One region of the Mesorhizobium sp. WSM4841 genome, then DNA from elsewhere that is predicted to be linked to it. Evidence: predicted binding sites of a transcription regulator. Region 1 holds the regulator's gene; the other holds the start of a gene.
What was found. The regulator LexA, encoded in region 1, represses DNA repair genes until DNA is damaged. The targets are predictions, from matches to a motif close to TGTTCNNNNTGTGTTCNG.
Positions count from the first base shown of each region.

Region 2: AC0L14_RS01510 (PA0069 family radical SAM protein) is a predicted target of LexA. The motif match lies at 2,255-2,272, and genes of this name have one in related genera.

Region 1 covers NZ_JBVVQC010000005.1:133,624-142,385, forward strand. Annotated here, with positions in the region: gene AC0L14_RS08010 (SurA N-terminal domain-containing protein) at 1-806, shown strand, start outside; gene trpD (anthranilate phosphoribosyltransferase) at 803-1,813, shown strand; gene trpC (indole-3-glycerol phosphate synthase TrpC) at 1,818-2,669, shown strand; gene moaC (cyclic pyranopterin monophosphate synthase MoaC) at 2,736-3,230, shown strand; gene AC0L14_RS08030 (molybdopterin molybdotransferase MoeA) at 3,233-4,438, shown strand; gene lexA (transcriptional repressor LexA) at 4,543-5,280, shown strand; gene AC0L14_RS08040 (ComEC/Rec2 family competence protein) at 5,274-7,730, opposite strand; gene gltX (glutamate--tRNA ligase) at 7,833-8,762, shown strand, end outside.
Region 2 covers NZ_JBVVQC010000001.1:313,618-322,379, forward strand. Annotated here, with positions in the region: gene AC0L14_RS01495 (MBL fold metallo-hydrolase) at 1-372, opposite strand, end outside; gene AC0L14_RS01500 (cyclase family protein) at 565-1,500, opposite strand; gene AC0L14_RS01505 (glycosyltransferase) at 1,689-2,195, opposite strand; gene AC0L14_RS01510 (PA0069 family radical SAM protein) at 2,347-3,501, shown strand; gene AC0L14_RS01515 (ribonuclease HII) at 3,657-4,352, shown strand; gene AC0L14_RS01520 (F0F1 ATP synthase subunit B) at 4,617-5,108, opposite strand; gene AC0L14_RS01525 (F0F1 ATP synthase subunit B) at 5,119-5,718, opposite strand; gene AC0L14_RS01530 (F0F1 ATP synthase subunit C) at 5,779-6,003, opposite strand; gene AC0L14_RS01535 (F0F1 ATP synthase subunit A) at 6,087-6,845, opposite strand; gene AC0L14_RS01540 (AtpZ/AtpI family protein) at 6,916-7,314, opposite strand; gene AC0L14_RS01545 (cell wall hydrolase) at 7,557-8,741, opposite strand.

The sequences.
Region 1 (8,762 bases):
CGCTGGCCGAAGTGTCCGCCGATATCCGCAGGGATCTGGCGCTGGGCGAGGCAAGCCGCATTCTGTTGGACGTGCATGACAATTACGAAGATATCCGCGCTTCGGGCAGCACGCTCAAGGAAGCGGCTGAAAAACTGAAGCTGAAGGTCGTCACCATCGACACGATCGATCGCACCGGCCTGAGGCCGGACGGCACCATCGTCAAGGACCTGCCGGAATCGCCGGAACTCATTAAGGCGGTGTTCGACGCCGAACCCGGCACCGAGAATCCCGACCTCACCACCGCCGACAACGGCTTCGTGTTCTACGAGGTGGAGTCGATCACGCCGGCCCGCGACCGCACGCTGGATGAAGTCCGCCAGAAGGTGGTGGCCGACTGGACGGCGGCGGAAACGACCAAGCGGCTCACCGCAAAAGCGGGCGAACTCGAAAAGCGTCTCGATGCCGGCGCTACGCTCGATGTGATCGCGAGCGAGCTCAAGCTCGAGAAGCAGACCAAGCGCGGCGTCAAGCGCGAGGCGGACGACGTCGATTTCGGCAAGGAAGGGGCGGCTGCGATGTTCAGCGAAGGCCAAGGCGGGACCGGATTGATCCCCTCGCCCACCGGCGACGGACAGATCCTGTTCAAGATCGCCGAAGTCTTCGAGCCTGCCGGAGCCGACGCCAGCTCGGTGCCGGATGAGGCGCAGAAATCGTTCACCGCCGGCATGTCCGATGACCTGCTCGACCAGCTGGTGGCGCAGCTGCAGACGCAATATGACATTCGCATCGACCAGACCGCCGTTGCCCAAGCCCTGACCAGATGAGCGCGCTCAAGACCCATATCGCCAAGGTCGCCGCAGGCAATTCTCTTTCCTTCGAGGAAGCGCGCGAGGCCTTCGACATCATCATGTCGGGCGACGCTACGCCCGGCCAGATCGGCGGCTTCCTGATGGCGCTGCGCGTGCGCGGCGAGACGGTGAGCGAGATTTCCGGCGCCGTCGCCACCATGCGCGCCAAGATGCTGCGCGTCGACGCGCCCGCTGGCGCGATCGACATCGTCGGCACCGGCGGCGACAATTCGCACAGCGTCAACATCTCGACCGCATCCGCCTTCGTCATCGCCGCCTGCGGCGTGCCGGTGGCCAAGCACGGCAATCGCGGACTGTCCTCGCAGACCGGCGCCGCCGACGTGCTGACCGCGCTCGGCGTCAAGATCGATATCCCGCCGGAAACGATCGGCCACTGCATCCACGATGCAGGCGTCGGCTTCATGTTCGCGCCGGCGCATCATCCGGCGATGAAGCATGTCGGTCCGATCCGCGTCGAGCTCGGCACCCGCACCATCTTCAACCTGCTTGGCCCGCTCTCTAATCCGGCCAGTGTGAGCCGGCAGATGGTCGGCGTCTTCTTGCCGGAATGGATCATGCCGGTGGCCGAGACGCTGAAGGCACTGGGCGCCGACCACGCCTGGGTCGCCCATGGCGACGGTTATGACGAGATCACCACCACCGGTGAAACCCAAGTGGCCGAACTGGTCGGCGGCGAGATCCGAACCTTTACGCTGACACCGGAAGCGGTTGGGCTGAAGCGGCACACCAAGGACGAGTTGCGCGGCGGCGATGCCGCCTACAACGCCCAGGCGCTGCGCGACATGCTGGGCGGCGCTGCCGGCGCCTTTCGTGATACGGTGCTGATGAACGCCGGCGCGGGGCTGGTGGTGGCGGGCAAGGCGACGACGCTTGCCGACGGCATGGCGACGGCGGCGCAAGCCATCGACAGTGGCCGGGCGCTGAAAGTGCTCGATCGGCTGGTCGAGATTTCGAACGGATAGAGCCGTGTCTGATATCCTGCGCAAGATCGAAGCCTACAAGCGCGACGAGATCGCCGCGGCGAAGGCGCGCGTGCCGCTTGCCGAGGTCAAGGCGCGGGCGAAGGACACCGACGCAGCGCGCGGCTTTCTCTCGGCTCTTGAAGCCAGGCGCAAATCCGGCAGCTTCGCGCTGATCGCCGAGATCAAGAAGGCCAGCCCGTCCAAGGGCCTGATCCGTGCCGATTTCGATCCGCCGGCACTGGCCAGGGCCTATGCGAAAGGTGGCGCCGCCTGCCTTTCGGTGCTGACCGACGCGCCGTCCTTCCAGGGTGCGCCTGAATTCCTCACCGATGCGCGCAACGCCGTGACATTGCCCGCTTTGCGCAAGGATTTTCTGTTCGAGCCTTATCAGGTATTCGAAGCCCGTGCGTGGGGCGCTGACGCCATCCTGATCATCATGGCGAGCGTCGATGACGCCGTGGCCAGGGAACTCGAAACGACGGCGTTCGAACTCGGCATGGACGCGCTGGTCGAAGTGCATGACGAGGCTGAGACGGAACGCGCGCTGAAACTGTCATCGCGGCTGATCGGCATCAACAACCGCAATCTCCGGACGTTCGAAACCAGCATCGAGACCTCGGAGCGGCTCGCGACGATGATGCCGGCAGACCGCCTGCTGGTCAGCGAGAGCGGTATTTTCTCGCACGAAGACTGCCGCAGGCTGCAACGGAGCGACATCGGTACGTTCCTCGTCGGCGAGAGCCTGATGCGGCAACAGGACGTGGCCACTGCGACGCGCCTGCTTTTGACGGGCAATGCGCCCGCCATTGCATCGGCCCGAAAATCGGAATCGATTTTCGGAGAGCACGATGCATAGATTCAAAGTGTTAGAGCGTGCTTTGCGCGTCCAGACGGACGCACGTCGCGCTAAGGTGACCTGACGATGACGGCCGCCCTCACCCATCTTGGCGCGAAAGGCGAAGCCAATATGGTCGATGTCGGCGACAAGGCGGAGACGACGCGCACGGCAATCGCCGAAGGTCTTGTCTCGATGCGGCCCGAAACGCTGAAGATGATTCTCGACGGCGATGCCAAGAAGGGCGACGTGCTGGGCACGGCGCGCATCGCCGGCATCATGGCGGCCAAGAGGACGCATGAGCTGATCCCGCTCTGCCATCCGCTGCTGTTGACCAAGGTATCCATTGACATCGAACCGGACGCGACGCTGCCAGGCCTGAAGGTCACGGCGCTGGCCCGCGTCACCGGTAAGACCGGCGTCGAGATGGAAGCGCTGACCGCCGTCTCGGTCGCCTGCCTGACCATCTATGACATGGCCAAGGCGGTCGACCGCGCCATGGTGATCTCGGGCATCAGGCTGGCGGAAAAGACCGGCGGCAAATCCGGCGACTACAAGGCGGATGCCAAGGGGGCAGGCTAATAATGGCACTGCTTCCGGTCGCCGAGGCGCTCGAGCGCCTGCTTGAGGATGCTGCGCCCTTGCAGGCTGAAAGCGTCGCCCTGATGGACGCCGCCGACCGCGTGCTGGCGGAGCCGCTCCTGGCGCTCCGCACCCAGCCGCCGTTCAACGCGTCCGCCATGGACGGCTATGCCGTGCGGGCCGAGGATGTCGCATCCGTGCCCGCAAGACTTTCGGTGATCGGCATGGCGCCGGCCGGACGCGGCTTTGCCGGAACAGTCGGCCCGGCGCAGGCCGTGCGCATCTTCACCGGCGCGCCGCTTCCTGCAGGCGCGGACACCATCGTCATCCAGGAGAATGTCCGCGACCTCGGCGGCGGCAGCATCGAAGTGACCGCGTCGACGGTTGAAGGCCGCAACATCCGCCGCCTCGGGCTCGATTTCTCGAAGGGCGACGTCCTGCTGGAGAAAGGCCGCCCGCTTGATCCGGCGGCATTGTCGCTGGCGGCGTCGGCCAACCACCCGCAGGTCAGCGTGGTGAAACGGCCGTTGGTCGCCATCATCGCCACCGGCGACGAATTGCTGCCGCCGGGCAGCGACCTTGGCCCCGACCAGATCATCTCGTCCAATGCCTATGGCGTCGCCGCCGCGGCCCGCTCGGTCGGCGCCAGCGCGCTCGATCTCGGCATCGCCCCCGACCGCAAGGAGGCGATCGCCACGCTGGTGAAACAAGCGGTCGACGCAGGCGCCGACGTCATCGTCACGCTGGGCGGCGCCTCGGTCGGCGACCATGACCTGGTCCATGACGTGCTGACCGGTGAAGGCATGACGCTCGATTTCTGGAAAATCGCCATGCGGCCCGGCAAGCCGCTGATGTTCGGGCGGCTGGGTGACATCCGCTGCATCGGCCTGCCTGGCAATCCGGTGGCGAGCCTGGTCTGCACGCAGCTCTTTCTGACGCCGCTGCTTGCGCGGCTCGGCGGCCGCGCCTTCCGGCAGGACATGCGTCAGGCGCGGCTCGGCGCCGCCATGCCGGCCAACGATCTCAGGCAGGACTATGTACGCGCCGTGGTTAGCGAAGAAGCCGGCACGCTGCTGGCGACCCCGTTCGGCATCCAGGATTCCTCGATGCTCAAAATGCTGGCCGACGCCAACGGGCTGATCGTGCGCGAGCCGTTCGCTCCCCCAGCCGCGACGGGCGCCGCGTGCAGCGTGCTGATGCTACGCTGAACAAAACGTCAACACATTCATTAAATTTTAAACGGTTGCGGAACACAACTGGAACAGATAGTGTTTGTTCTGGGTTTGTTTTTCTGATTCTGTTGGGGGTCGCGATGCTGACACGCAAACAACATGAACTGCTGATGTTCATCCACGAGCGGCTGAAGGAAAGCGGCATTCCGCCCTCGTTCGACGAGATGAAGGAAGCGCTCGACCTCGCCTCGAAGTCGGGGATCCATCGGCTGATCACTGCACTGGAGGAGCGCGGTTTCATTCGCCGCCTGCCCAACCGCGCCCGCGCGCTGGAGGTGCTGCGCCTGCCCGATTCGATCGCGCCCGGCCTCAATGCGGCGCGCAAATTCTCGCCAAGCGTCATTCAGGGCAGCCTTGGGCAGGGCAGCCTCGGACGACAGATCAAGCCGGCGCCTTCGCGCATGCCCGCAGCCGGCAATGACGACGACGTCGTTGCCACCATCTCCATACCGGTGATGGGCCGCATCGCTGCCGGTGTGCCGATCGACGCCATCCAGCACCAGACGCATTCGATTTCGGTACCACCGGACATGATCACCGGCGGCACGCACTACGCGCTGGAGGTCAAGGGTGACTCGATGATCGAGGCCGGCATTTTCGACGGCGACACGGTCATCATCCGCAACGCCGACACCGCCCAGCCTGGCGAGATCATCGTCGCCTTGGTCGACGACGAGGAAGCGACGCTGAAGCGGTTCCGCCGCAAAGGTGCCTCGATCGCACTGGAAGCCGCCAATCCGGCCTATGAGACGCGCATCTTCGGGCCGGACAGGGTCAAGGTGCAAGGCAAGCTCGTCGGACTGATCCGGCGTTACTGAACGGCAGGCTTTTTGGGTTTCTCGGCCCTGCGGTATGGCGGCAGGCCCCTCGCCTCGCGCGAAAATCTCCGCTGCTCATGCCAAGGCCTATAGGGCTGTCTGACGGCAAAACGGATTTCTGCGCGCGTCGTCGCAGATAGCGGATCGAAAAAGACGGCGGCACTGCCCATGCGAGCGAGCTGCCGTTTGGTGACGACGAGAACCAGCGGATTGCGGCAGGGATTATAATAGGCTGTGGCATCATCGATGACGATCAAATCCGCAAAGGCACAGGCTGGCCGTGCGGTTTTGCGGTCGTCGGCGAGCGCGATGATCGCGCCGGACTGGTGCCGGGCGAGGCACAGGCCGGCAGTGCAGTAGAAGGGCGCTCCCGGCGGCAGGTCGGCCGGGTCGACGATGTCGAACCGCACGTCTCCTTTTTCGAATGTCTCCGGCTCGACAATGGTCGCTGAAACCAGCGCATGTTTCCAGTTGTCGGTGGTGAATTCGTTCGAGTGCACCCGGTTGACGGCAAGTTCGCCGCCGCCGATCGGCAGCGCCACCAGATGCGCATCTTCCGAAATCAGCACGTCGGGGGTGCGCGTCTCGGAAATCGTCAGCAGGCCGGCGAGCGCAAAGGGAAGTGCCGCAAGCCGCAACCATGTCGTTGCCATCGTGGCGATGACCAGGGCGGCCGTCACCAGCAGAACCGACTGCAACGAGATCAGCCCGACGGCATCGACCGGCGACCGCTCGGAGATCCATCCCGATATTGCAATCATGGCCGTCAGCCCCTTGCCCATCATGTATAGGAAAGGGCCGTCGAAGCCGAACGGCATTGCCAAGGCGCTGACGACGGCCAGGAACATCACGACCGTGACGATCGGCATGACGGCCAGATTGGCGAACAGGCTGAGCGGCGAGACGCGCTGGAAGTGCCAGATGGCGAAGAGTGCGGTGGCGCTGCCGGCAATGATGGAGGTCATTGCGATGGTACCTGTCCCAGCGGCAAGTTTTCGCGTGACGAAAGCGATCGTTGACCGTCGCTGTGGCGGCGCGGTGGCCTTGTCGGCACGATAGTCGGACCAGCCGGCATAGGCGCCCACGAGAGCAGCGGTCGCGGCGAAGGACATCTGGAAGCTTGGGCCGACCACCTCGTGCGGCGACACGACGATGACGGCGATGGCCGAAATCGCCAGATTGCGCATGGTGAGTGCCGCCCGGTCGAACAGCACGGCGACAAGCATTACCGCCAGCATGATAAAGCTGCGTTCAGCCGCGACCACGATACCGGAAAAAATCAGATAGGCAGCGATGGAAACGAGTGCGGCAGCAGCCGCATATTTTTTGACCGGCCGGCGCGACGAAAAATCGGGAACCAGCGCAAAGGCGCCGCGCAGCAATCCCATGATGGTGCCGGCGACAAGCGCCATGTGCAGGCCGGAAATCGAGATGATGTGGTAGATGCCGGTGCGCCGCATCGATTCGTTTATCTCTTCGGGAATGCCGGCACGCACGCCGACGATCAGCGCGGCGGCAATCTCCCCCTCGGCGCCACCGATGCTGTCCCTGATATGGTCGGCGATGGTTTCACGCGCCTTTTCGATCGAGGAAGAAATGCGCGCGGCGAACGGTGCATCTTCGGAAACGACGATCTTCGGATTGCCGAGGAAAAAGCCACTGGCACCGATACCGGCGAAATAGCTGTCGAAGGAGAAGTCATAACTGTCCGGCCTAACCGGGCCAGTCGGAGGCAGAAGCCTCACATAGCCGGTTGCCACCGAGCCTGCGGTCATCTCAGCGGGAATTTTGCGTGCCGAAACCCTGACACGTTCCGGCGCATAACGCAGTGTCGGCCGGGCGGTCGACATCACGTCGATGGTCAGCCTGATCCGGCCGTTCGCCATCTGATCGAGCCTAACGACACGGCCGGTGAGCTGGGTCTGGATTTCCGAGCCGAGCATCTGCGTTCCCACGCGCCAGGTTTCAACCTTGGCGGCGAGTAGCCCGAGTGCGCACAGCAACGCTGCCATGAAGCACAGATGCGTTTTGCGCCATGAGCGTGTCACTGCCGCACACAATGCCGTGAGGACCACGACGGCAATAGGCTGCGGAAAGTCCGGTTCGACGGCAAGCGAAAAATAGACGATCACCCCGCATGCCAGAAAAACCGGCACCAGCAGAAAGGCGACGCCGCGGTCTAGTTCCAGGCCGGCTGCCGAGGCCACGCTGTTGCGGATACCGGATGGTGAAAGATGGCTAAGCTGTCGGCGGAAACGAATGACAGGCCCGGGTGTTGGAGCCGGTGTTGGCGCGGCGCGGTCCGGCGAAAGGGGCTGAATGCCCGGGTGCGACGCAGGCAGCGAAACGGGTAGCGGCTCGGCGTGGGGAACGTCGGCAAACAGCGATCGTTCGCTGACGCTTGTGGTCGTGCCCTCGCTCTTGTCCGCGCCGCGGCCTGGTCCAGCCATCGGGTCTGCCCCTTGCGCCCTTGACCTCCTATGCTACATGAACGCGCGACGCGCGAAAGTCCGCGCAATCACATCCGCTTCCTGCGCTTGCCTGAGAGTTCCATGTCCGACAAGGTCGTCACCCGTTTCGCCCCCTCGCCCACCGGCTTCCTGCATATTGGCGGCGCGCGCACGGCGCTGTTCAACTGGCTGTATGCGAAACACACCGGCGGCACGATGCTGCTGCGCATCGAGGACACCGATCGTGAGCGTTCGACCGATGCGGCAACCGCCGCCATCCTCGACGGACTCTCCTGGCTCGGCCTCACCTGGGACGGCGAGCCGGTATCGCAGTTCGAGCGCGCGCCGCGCCACCGCGTGGTCGCCGAGGAACTGGTGCGCATGGGCAAGGCCTATTACTGCTACGCTACGCCGGCTGAACTGGAAGCGATGCGTGAGAGCGCGCGGGCCAAGGGCTTGCCTCCCCGCTATGACGGCCGCTGGCGCGACCGCGACCCGTCCGAGGCGCCAGCCGGCGCCAAGGGCGCGATCCGAATCAAGGCGCCGGCCGACGGCGAGACGGTGGTGCATGATCTCGTGCAGGGCGAAGTCCGCTTCTCCAACAAGGATCTCGACGATTTCATCATCCTGCGCTCGGACGGCAATCCGACCTATATGCATGCCGTCGTCGTCGACGACCACGACATGGGCATCACCCACATCATCCGCGGCGACGATCATCTGACCAATGCCGCCCGCCAGATGGTGATCTATCGAGCCATGGGCTGGGACGTGCCGTCGATGTCGCATATCCCACTGATCCATGGCGCCGACGGCGCCAAGCTGTCGAAGCGGCACGGCGCCCTCGGCGTCGAAGCCTATCGTGCCATGGGGTACCTGCCTGAGGCACTGCTCAACTACCTGGCGCGGCTCGGCTGGAGCCACGGCGACGACGAGGTCATGTCGATCGCCGACATGATTGCCTGGTTCGACATCGGCGACGTCAACAAGGGGGCCGCCCGCTTCGACTTCGCCAAGCTCGAGGCGCTGAAC
Region 2 (8,762 bases), on a different contig from region 1:
GCGCAGCACATACTCAATGGCGGGATCCGGATGGTCCGAATAATGGGTGCGGTGCGCCTTGTTCATGGTCACCACGCGCGGCAGCGGGTCAGCGCCGTAAACGCCGGAAAAGTCGGTGGCGATCCTGACGCCGGCGGGCGTCTCGATGATGTAGGTCGAATGGCCGGCATAGGTGATCGTAACGTCGCCGTCGACGAAAGCCTCGGCCAGCGGAGGCGTCTGCGCCTTTGGCGCTGTGAAGCTGGCATAGGTGGCCGACGGCAGCGCTTCGGCGATCGCAACGCATCTCGACGGCGGCGGCTCTTCCTGGGCCGACGCGGCGAACGGCCAGAAAGCCAGGCTCAGCAGAACGGCGGCAGATAGGCGGAGCATGACTGCCTCCCTGGCAGGATCGGCGCTCATGCCACGATAGCGCCAGCAATTGTGATGGCTATCATCGGGACAGTCACGTTTTCGCGAGCGCCGGACGGGCTGGTCGTCTGAACCTTTTGTCCCGACTTACGCGACAAATCGCGTCGAATGGGACGCGCCACGGCCCTGCCGCCCCGATGATATCGTCAACGATCAGGGCGTCGGACGGAAGACGCCGTTCTCGTCGCGCTTGAGCGGCGCCTTTTGCCGGAAAAGCGGGGCACCAGGCGCTTCGGTGACCGAAACGCCCTCTGTCCAATCGGCGGGTGCAATAGCGATGTAACGCGCATATCCGCCTGACCCGCCAAGCGGCTTGGCAAAGCCGATTGTAACCAACGCCCCAGCCTCAGGCACCTTGTCGAGGTTTGCAACACCTTCTGCCTGCGTGAAATTGTTGTGAAGCAGCCAATGTTCGCCCTCGAGATTGGGCGTGGTGTCGGTGTCGAGCGGCTCATGACCATGAAACAGAATCTTCCGCTCCAGATGCAGGAACTTCAGCGCGTCCAAACTGACGCCTGGAAACGGCTTCTGGTTGAAGCGGGCGGCATCGGACCATTTCTTGTACCAATCCGAACGCACGAAGACGACCGAACCCTCCGGTATGCGGCCGTGCTCCTTTTCCCATTCTTCGATGTCGGCGACCTGGAGGTGATAGCCTTCGTCGGTCTGCACCTTGCCGCTGATGTCGATCACGACGAGCGGCCGCACGGCATAAGTGGCCGGCAGGTCGCTGATCGTTGCACCGAGTGGGTTCCAGTGGGAGGGCGGATCGAGCTGCGTGCCATATTGGTCCGTCGACAATTCGTAGGCGCTCCCGACGAACCCATGCTTGTCATAGGTGAACTCTTCGCCGGCCTTGACGTAGCCCTCGATGTCCTTCCCGGCGACAGCCGGTTTGAATTTGGCATTGGCGAAGCCCGGCCATACGGGCTGCACCGGCTCGAAGGCGTGGGTCAGATCGATGTACTTGGCCGATTTGAGCGTGTTCTCATAAACCGACCAAAGCGACGATTCCTGCGCCACCGCGATCGCCGGCACTGACCAAGCGGCTGCCAGCGAGGCGATACGAACGAATTTAGATACATTCATCTGCAATCTCCCCGAATATTGCTGAGTATCGCGAGTTTCCCGCAGGACGACAAGCATATGCATTCCTCCCAAGAGTATCGCGCCAATGCGGATTCCATCATGCCGCTTTCCGCCCACGGCTTGCGCGCCGCCTCACCCTAACGAAGGACGCGACGTTCCCTCGCCCGCTATGGGGAGAGTGACGACCGTCACTTCGCCGGCGCCACCCAGATTTCGGCGTCGAGCCTCTTGGTCGAAAGGCCGCGCGCGATGGCTTCGGCGCTGCGGGCGTTTTTCGATAAGGCCGCGGCCTGACGCTTGCTGATCACCAGCCCTTCGGCCAGAGCCCGGTTTCCCGAAAACACCCGCGACAGGAACGGCACGCGACTGCCGCGCGCCCGCGAAAACCGCGCCGGCATGGTTTGCCGGGCCGTGTGGGCGACGACTTCGTCGATCCAGCCTTCCGCCAACCGCGCCCCCGGCTCCAGCAGCAGCAGCCAGTCGCCCTTGGCCTGCCTGATGCCGGCGGCAATGCCGCCGCTCGCCACATAAAGGCAGCCGGCATGTTCGGCAACGCGGTGCGTCTGGTCGGTCGAGCCGGTGTCGCAGACGATGACATCGCGCACCACGCCCTCGACCGCGCCGCCAATCAGTGAGGCAAGCGTGCGGGCAAGTCTCTCTTCGTCATTCAGGGTCTGGATGAGAACGCTAAGCATCGTTAGCCGAATAGCGGAATGCGGGGCGCAGTGCCAGTTTTTGCGTAGCATGGCAAAAATGTTCTTGATTTGTTCTGGTGGATAAAATAGGATTATTTTCATGAACAGAGCGATTCGACAGCCAGCCGACAGTCCCTGGGAGAGGGCAAAAATGGAACAGATCGTACGTGCCGACATTGCCGCCTTCGGGGCTGGAAGGGCCGAGATGGCCAATGCAATGATCGAGCAGAGTGGCGTCCGAATCCGTCCAGACCGCAATCGCGGCCGGTCCGCCGGCATCAACCCGTCCGGCCGGTTCGAACCGGTCAGCCGGCATGTGTTCGATGATGGCTGGAACTCGCTGGAGGAGCTGCCGCCTTTCAAGACCGAGGTGCAGGTCGAAAAGCCGCGCACCATCATCACCCGTAACGAATCGCCCGACATTTCCTTCGACCGCTCGATCAACCCCTACCGCGGCTGTGAGCATGGCTGCGTCTATTGCTTCGCGCGGCCGACGCACAGCTTCATGGGCCTGTCGCCGGGGCTGGATTTCGAATCGAGGCTGTTCGCCAAGCCGGATGCGGCGCGGCTACTCGACAAGGAACTGTCGAAGGACGGCTACCAGCCGCGCACCATCGCCATCGGCACCAACACCGATCCCTACCAGCCGATCGAGAAGCAGTACCGGATCATGCGCGAGATCCTCGAAGTGCTGGAGGCGCGCGGCCACCCGGTCGGCATCGTCACCAAGTCCGCGCTGGTGACGCGCGACATCGACATCCTGTCGCGCATGGCCGAACGCGGGCTGGCCAAGGTGGCGCTGTCGGTGACGACGCTTGACCGGATGCTGGCCAGAACGATGGAGCCCCGCGCGTCGACGCCGACCAAGCGGCTGGAGGCGATCAGGCAGCTTTCGGACGCCGGCATTCCGGCCTCGGTCATGGTCGCTCCGATCATCCCCGGCCTGACCGATCAGGAGATGGAACGCATCCTCGATTCGGCACGTGCAGCAGGAGCGCGCGAGGCCGGCTATGTCGTGCTGCGCCTGCCGCTGGAGGTCGCGCCGATCTTCAAGGATTGGCTGCTGCGCCATTATCCGGACCGCTACCGTCACGTCATGTCACTGATCCGCTCGATGCGTGACGGCAAGGATTACGATTCGGATTGGGGCAAGCGCATGAAAGGCGCCGGCCCCTATGCCTGGCAGATCGGCCGGCGCTTCGAGATCGCCGCCAAACGGCTTGGCCTTAACGCCGAGCGGCGGTCGCTCAGGACCGACCAGTTCGTTGCGGCGGCCAAGGCAACCGAGCAACTGATGCTGCTGTGAAGACATCGTGTGCCGCCGCTGCCGGCGGCACATGAAAAATCCCGTCCGGCCTGTCCTTGTCCCCGGGCTTGCAGACGGTGCCCTCCGGGTCCGGTGCCTCACCCGACCCGGAGGGGCTTGCGGAGAATCGGAGCCGATGCGAACCTCGCCGCAACATGGCTCGCGCGCGTTCTGATTCTCCGCTTCTCTTCGAAATCGTTGAGAGACCCGATTTCTCTTTCGAGGCGAAGGCGATGGCCGAAGGCCTATGGCCGGTGGCGGGAATGGACGAGGCAGGCCGTGGCCCGCTCGCCGGGCCGGTCGTGGCGGCAGCGGTGGTGCTCGATCCCGCCAACATTCCCGACGGCCTCGACGATTCCAAGCGCCTCAGCCATCTGCAGCGCGAGGCGCTGTTCCTGAAAATCCTCGGCTCCGCTCTTGGCGTGTCGATGGCTTCGGTCGGCGCGGAAGGCATCGATGGCAGCAATATTCTCAGGGCAAGCCTCGAGGCGATGCGTCGCGCTTTGGTCGGGCTCTCGGTGCAGCCAAAGCTGGCCCTGGTCGACGGACGCGACGTGCCGCCCGGACTGCCATGCGAAGGCAGAGCGCTGATCAAGGGCGACCAGCGCTCGCAGTCGATCGCCGCCGCGTCGATCGTCGCCAAGGTGATGCGCGACCGCATGATGTGCGGCTGCGGCGGCCATCACGCGCATTACGGTTTCGAACTCCATATGGGCTACGCCACGGTCCGCCACCGTGCCGCGATCGAGGTGCATGGACCGGTGGCGCGGCTGCACCGCGCGTCCTTCGCACCGTTCCGGCTTGGCGGAACCGAGGTGCAGGACGAAGAGAGTTTTTCGGGTCTGGATTAAGCGATGGTCCATCGTCGCGCTTTCTCCCCCCTTGAGGGGGAGATGGCCGGCAGGCCAGAGGGGGTAGCAGCGCGTGAAGCGCCAACCTCCTCTCTCATTCGACGTATTATCCGATATCGCGTCGCGCCAGCCGAGGCGACCCCCTCTGTCGCCTTCGGCGACATCTCCCCCTCAAGGGGGGAGATTACCGCTCAGGCGCTTTCGCCTAACAAAAAAAGCCGCCAGGTTTCCCGGGCGGCTTCGATGACTTCCTGATGAAGTCGCTTAATTCAGCTTGGACTTCACATCCTGAAGCGAGGCCTTGAACAGGTCGGCGCCCGCCTTTGCGTCAATCTTGCCGGCGAGCAGCGTGCGTGCGGCTTCGACGGCGATATCGACGGCGCTGGCGCGCACCTCGCTGATCGCCTCGCGCTCGGCCTGACCGATCTTCTGTTCGGCAAGTGCGGTGCGCCGGGCGACATAATCCTCGGTCTTCTTGTGCGCCTCGGCAGCCAGCATGTCGGCCTCGCGCTTGGCGGCGGCGACGATGGCGGCGGCCTCCTGCTCGGCTTCCTTGCGCTTGCGCTGGTATTGGCCGAGCAATTGCTGGGCCTCCTCGCGCAGCCGGCGCGCTTCTTCAAGCTCGTTGCTGATCTTGTCGGCGCGGGCGTCAAGCGCCTTGGCGATCAGCTTAGGCACCTTGACGTAGACGGCAATGGCCAGAAAAATGACGAGGGCAACAGTGGCCCAAAGCGTCGCGAGTGATGTGGCGTCCATAATGCGCTCCTCACCGGGCCACGGATTTGACGGCTGCCGCGATCTCGGCCTTGCTGGCCTTGCCGCCGACAAGCGCCTCGACGATTGCCGAAGCAGTGTCCTCGGCGATCGTGCCGACTTCCTTCATGGCATTGGCCTTGATGGACGAAATGCGAGCCTCGGCTTCGCCAAGCTTCTGGTCGAGCGCAGCCTCGACCTTCTTGCGGGCGGCCTCGGCTTCCGCCTTGGCGGCATCGTTGGCCTGCTGGCCGATCGCATTGGCCTTGATCTTGGCCTCCGCCAGTTCCTGCTCATAGGCGGCAACGGCGGCATCGGCCTCGCCCTTCAGCCTGGCGGCATGATCGAGATCCTGGGTGATGCGGTCGTTGCGGACATCGATGATGCCGCCAACACGCGGCATCACCACCTTCTTCAGGAACAGGTAGAACAGCCCGAAGGTGATCGCCAGCCACACAAGCTGCGACGGGAATGTCGCCGGATCGAATGGCGGGAACACGCCGTGCGCCTCGGCAGGCACACCGGTGCCGGAATGCGTATCGCCTTCCGTGCCGGTATGGCCGCCTTCGACAGCGGGCGCGGACTCTTGCGCAAAGGCAGATGTCACGAACATGGACTATCCCCTGATGTCAGGCCTGCCGCTGATTGCGGCCGGCCCGTCCAATTCCCAATGTTAGCCGAACAGGGCCAGAAGCGCGATGAGCAGGGAGAAGATGCCCAGCGCTTCAGTCACGGCGAAGCCGAAGATCAGGCGGCCGAACTGGCCATCCGCGGCCGACGGATTACGCAATGCGCCCGCCAGATAGCTGCCGAAGATGTTGCCAAGGCCAATACCGGCGCCACCCATGCCGAGGCATGCGATGCCGGCGCCGATGAACTTTGCTGCTTCTGCTTCCATGTGTTCAACTCCTTTGGATCTAAAAATTCCGTTGCGATTTTCTATCCCGGCAGCAAGGCCGGAAACTCTTGGGTCAACCTGGGTCAGTGCCCGGGATGCAGGGCGTCGTTCAGATACATGCAGGTCAGCACGGCAAAGACGTAGGCCTGCAGGAAGGCGACCAGCAGTTCCAGCGCCGTCAGCGCCACAGCCATCGCCAGCGGCAGGACCGATCCGGCAATGCCGAGCGTGCCAAGCGCGCTCAAGCTCACCACGAAGCCCGAGAACACCTTCAGCGTGATGTGGCCGGCCAGCATGTTGGCGAACAGACGAACCGAGAGGCTGACCGGGCGCGAAACGAAGGAAATCACCTCGATCAGCACCACCAGCGGCAGCAGGTAAACCGGCACGCCATGCGGCACGAACAGTTTCAGGAAACCAAGGCCATGCTTCATGAAGCCGTAGACGACGACGGTTCCGATCACCAGCGCGGCAAGGCCGAAGGTGACGATGATATGGCTTGTGACGGTGAAGAAATATGGAAAAAGACCGAGCAGATTGGCAACGAGCACGAACATGAACAGCGAAAATACCAAGGGAAAGAACTTCATGCCTTGGGTTCCGGCTGCGTCCCTCAGCATGTTGCCGACGAATTCGTAGGCCATTTCCGAGACCGACTGAAGACGGCTAGGAACGAGGCTGCGGCTCGAGGTGCTGAGATAGAGAAACGCCGAGGCAACGGCGACGGTCGCGACCATGAAGAGTGCAGAATTGGTGAACGACAGGTCGTAGCCGCCGATCTCGATCGGAATCAGCTTGTTGATATGGAACTGGTGGATCGGATCGACCTTGTCAGCAGCCACTTTAAATCCCCATCAAAGCCGCGCGCGGCTTTAGTGTCCTGTTCACTGCGCCGGCAAGCGGCGCCTCAAGTCATTCTTTCGGATCGCGGGCTTTGTCGCCCTGTCCGAATTCCGCCATAAGTCCCGCGGAGCGCAGGACATTGAGCACGCCGGCGCCAAAACCGAGCAGCAAAAAAACGATCAGACCCCATGGCGATGTCCCCGCCACACGGTCGATGATCCAGCCAAGACCAGCACCAACCACTATCCCGGCGATGAACTCGCTGGATAGCTTGAGCGCCTGGCCATATCCGGCCGCACTGCCCGCTTTCGCGTCGTCTTTCCCCTCGAGCCGGTCCGGCCGCCTTGTCGCAAGCGATGCTTCAAGGTCGCGCCGGCGGCGCTCAAGATCGTCGTCGCGGATGTCGGCTTGACGCTGTTTGCCGCGGCCGGTTTCTCCGGTTCCGTCTGGCCCATTCTTGTCGGCCATCGCAACCCCCTTGCCCGTTCAGATCGTCACCGTCCGTCCGCTCTTAAGTCGCCGGCAACATAGTTAGAGGGTCCGCGCCCGTCAAGCCACGGGCGGGACTTCCGCCTTAAGTATTTTCTCCATTCATATCAATGGCTTGCCAGGGTGCGACATCGTGCCCGCTACCGCCGCTGGCGTGCCGCGGCCGAATCCCTGCGGCGACGGGTCTTCGATCGGCCGCGCCCGGGGCCTTGCCGGAGCGCTCAGCTCCAGCCGCCGCCATAGGTGCGATAGAAGATGTGCAGGCCGATCCTGGTCATTTTTTTCATCGTCCGCGCCCAACCCGGGTTGACGTAGTTGGCGTAGTAATGGGTCGACGATCCGACTTCCGGGATGAAGATCTTGCCGGCAGTGACCGCCATGGCGATGTCCTGCGCGGTCTTGTAGTGGGCGGGACTCTGGATGCGCTTCTTCCTGCCGTCGCAAGCGAAGGAAAACTGGCAACGGTTGAACCATTTGTCGTTCTGATAGACGACGCCGCAGATTGAGTTCGGATAGGCCGGATTGCGAACGCGATTGAGGATGACCTGGGCGACGGCGGCCTGGCCGCGCACCGTTTCACCCCGCGCCTCGAAATAGATGCCGTTGGCGAGGCAAGTCTGTTCCGCTTTGGAGAATACGCTCGCCGGCAGCGGAGTTTGCATCCACGAATGATCGCCCTTGGCCACCGGCGGAATGAAGCGGCCATCATTCGGCTTCTCGTCCTGAAGCAAGGCCTCGAAGGGCGAAGCCTGGGCATAGTCGGGCGCGGCCGCTGCGTAGGCCGTCGCCAGGACGTCGGGGCGATCGTTGTTGACCAGTGCGGCCAGCATGGCCGGCACGCCGGGATCCGGCTTCTTGTCGACGCGCCTATGAAACGCGGCGGCAATCTGGATCTCCTTGCCTTTGATCTCGGGCTTGGCGAAAGCCATTTTCAGGCCACTGTCCATGCTCGGGCGAAGCAGCGAGGAGGAGCGCTCAAACACCGAGCCGGCATTGAAGTTCTTCGGCGGCGCGACCGGCGAGACGATGATGATGCGGCCCTTCTTGTCGGCGCGCATGATGCGGTCCTCGTCGGGCGTCGTGCTGGCCACGCTGCCCTTGCCGCGAAACGACACGGCGCCGATGCCGGGCAACCGGACGCCGGAACCCGAGATCGAACCGGTGGTGTCGGAATCGAGGAAAGGCATTTCGGCGGCATGGACCGAGCCGGCGACGGATTTCTCGACATAGGCGTTCCAGCGGGCGTTCGGCGCCTTGAGGCCGGAAACCAGGCTCGTCATGTCCTGGTAGGCAATGGCATTGGGAAAGCCGACCCAGATGCCAATTCCAACGACCAGAGGAGACAGAAAGGAACGTCTTTTCTCACCGGCGAAAGCGACAAGCCGCTTCAAAACACGTCGATGCACGGAACTCTCCAGAAACGCAAC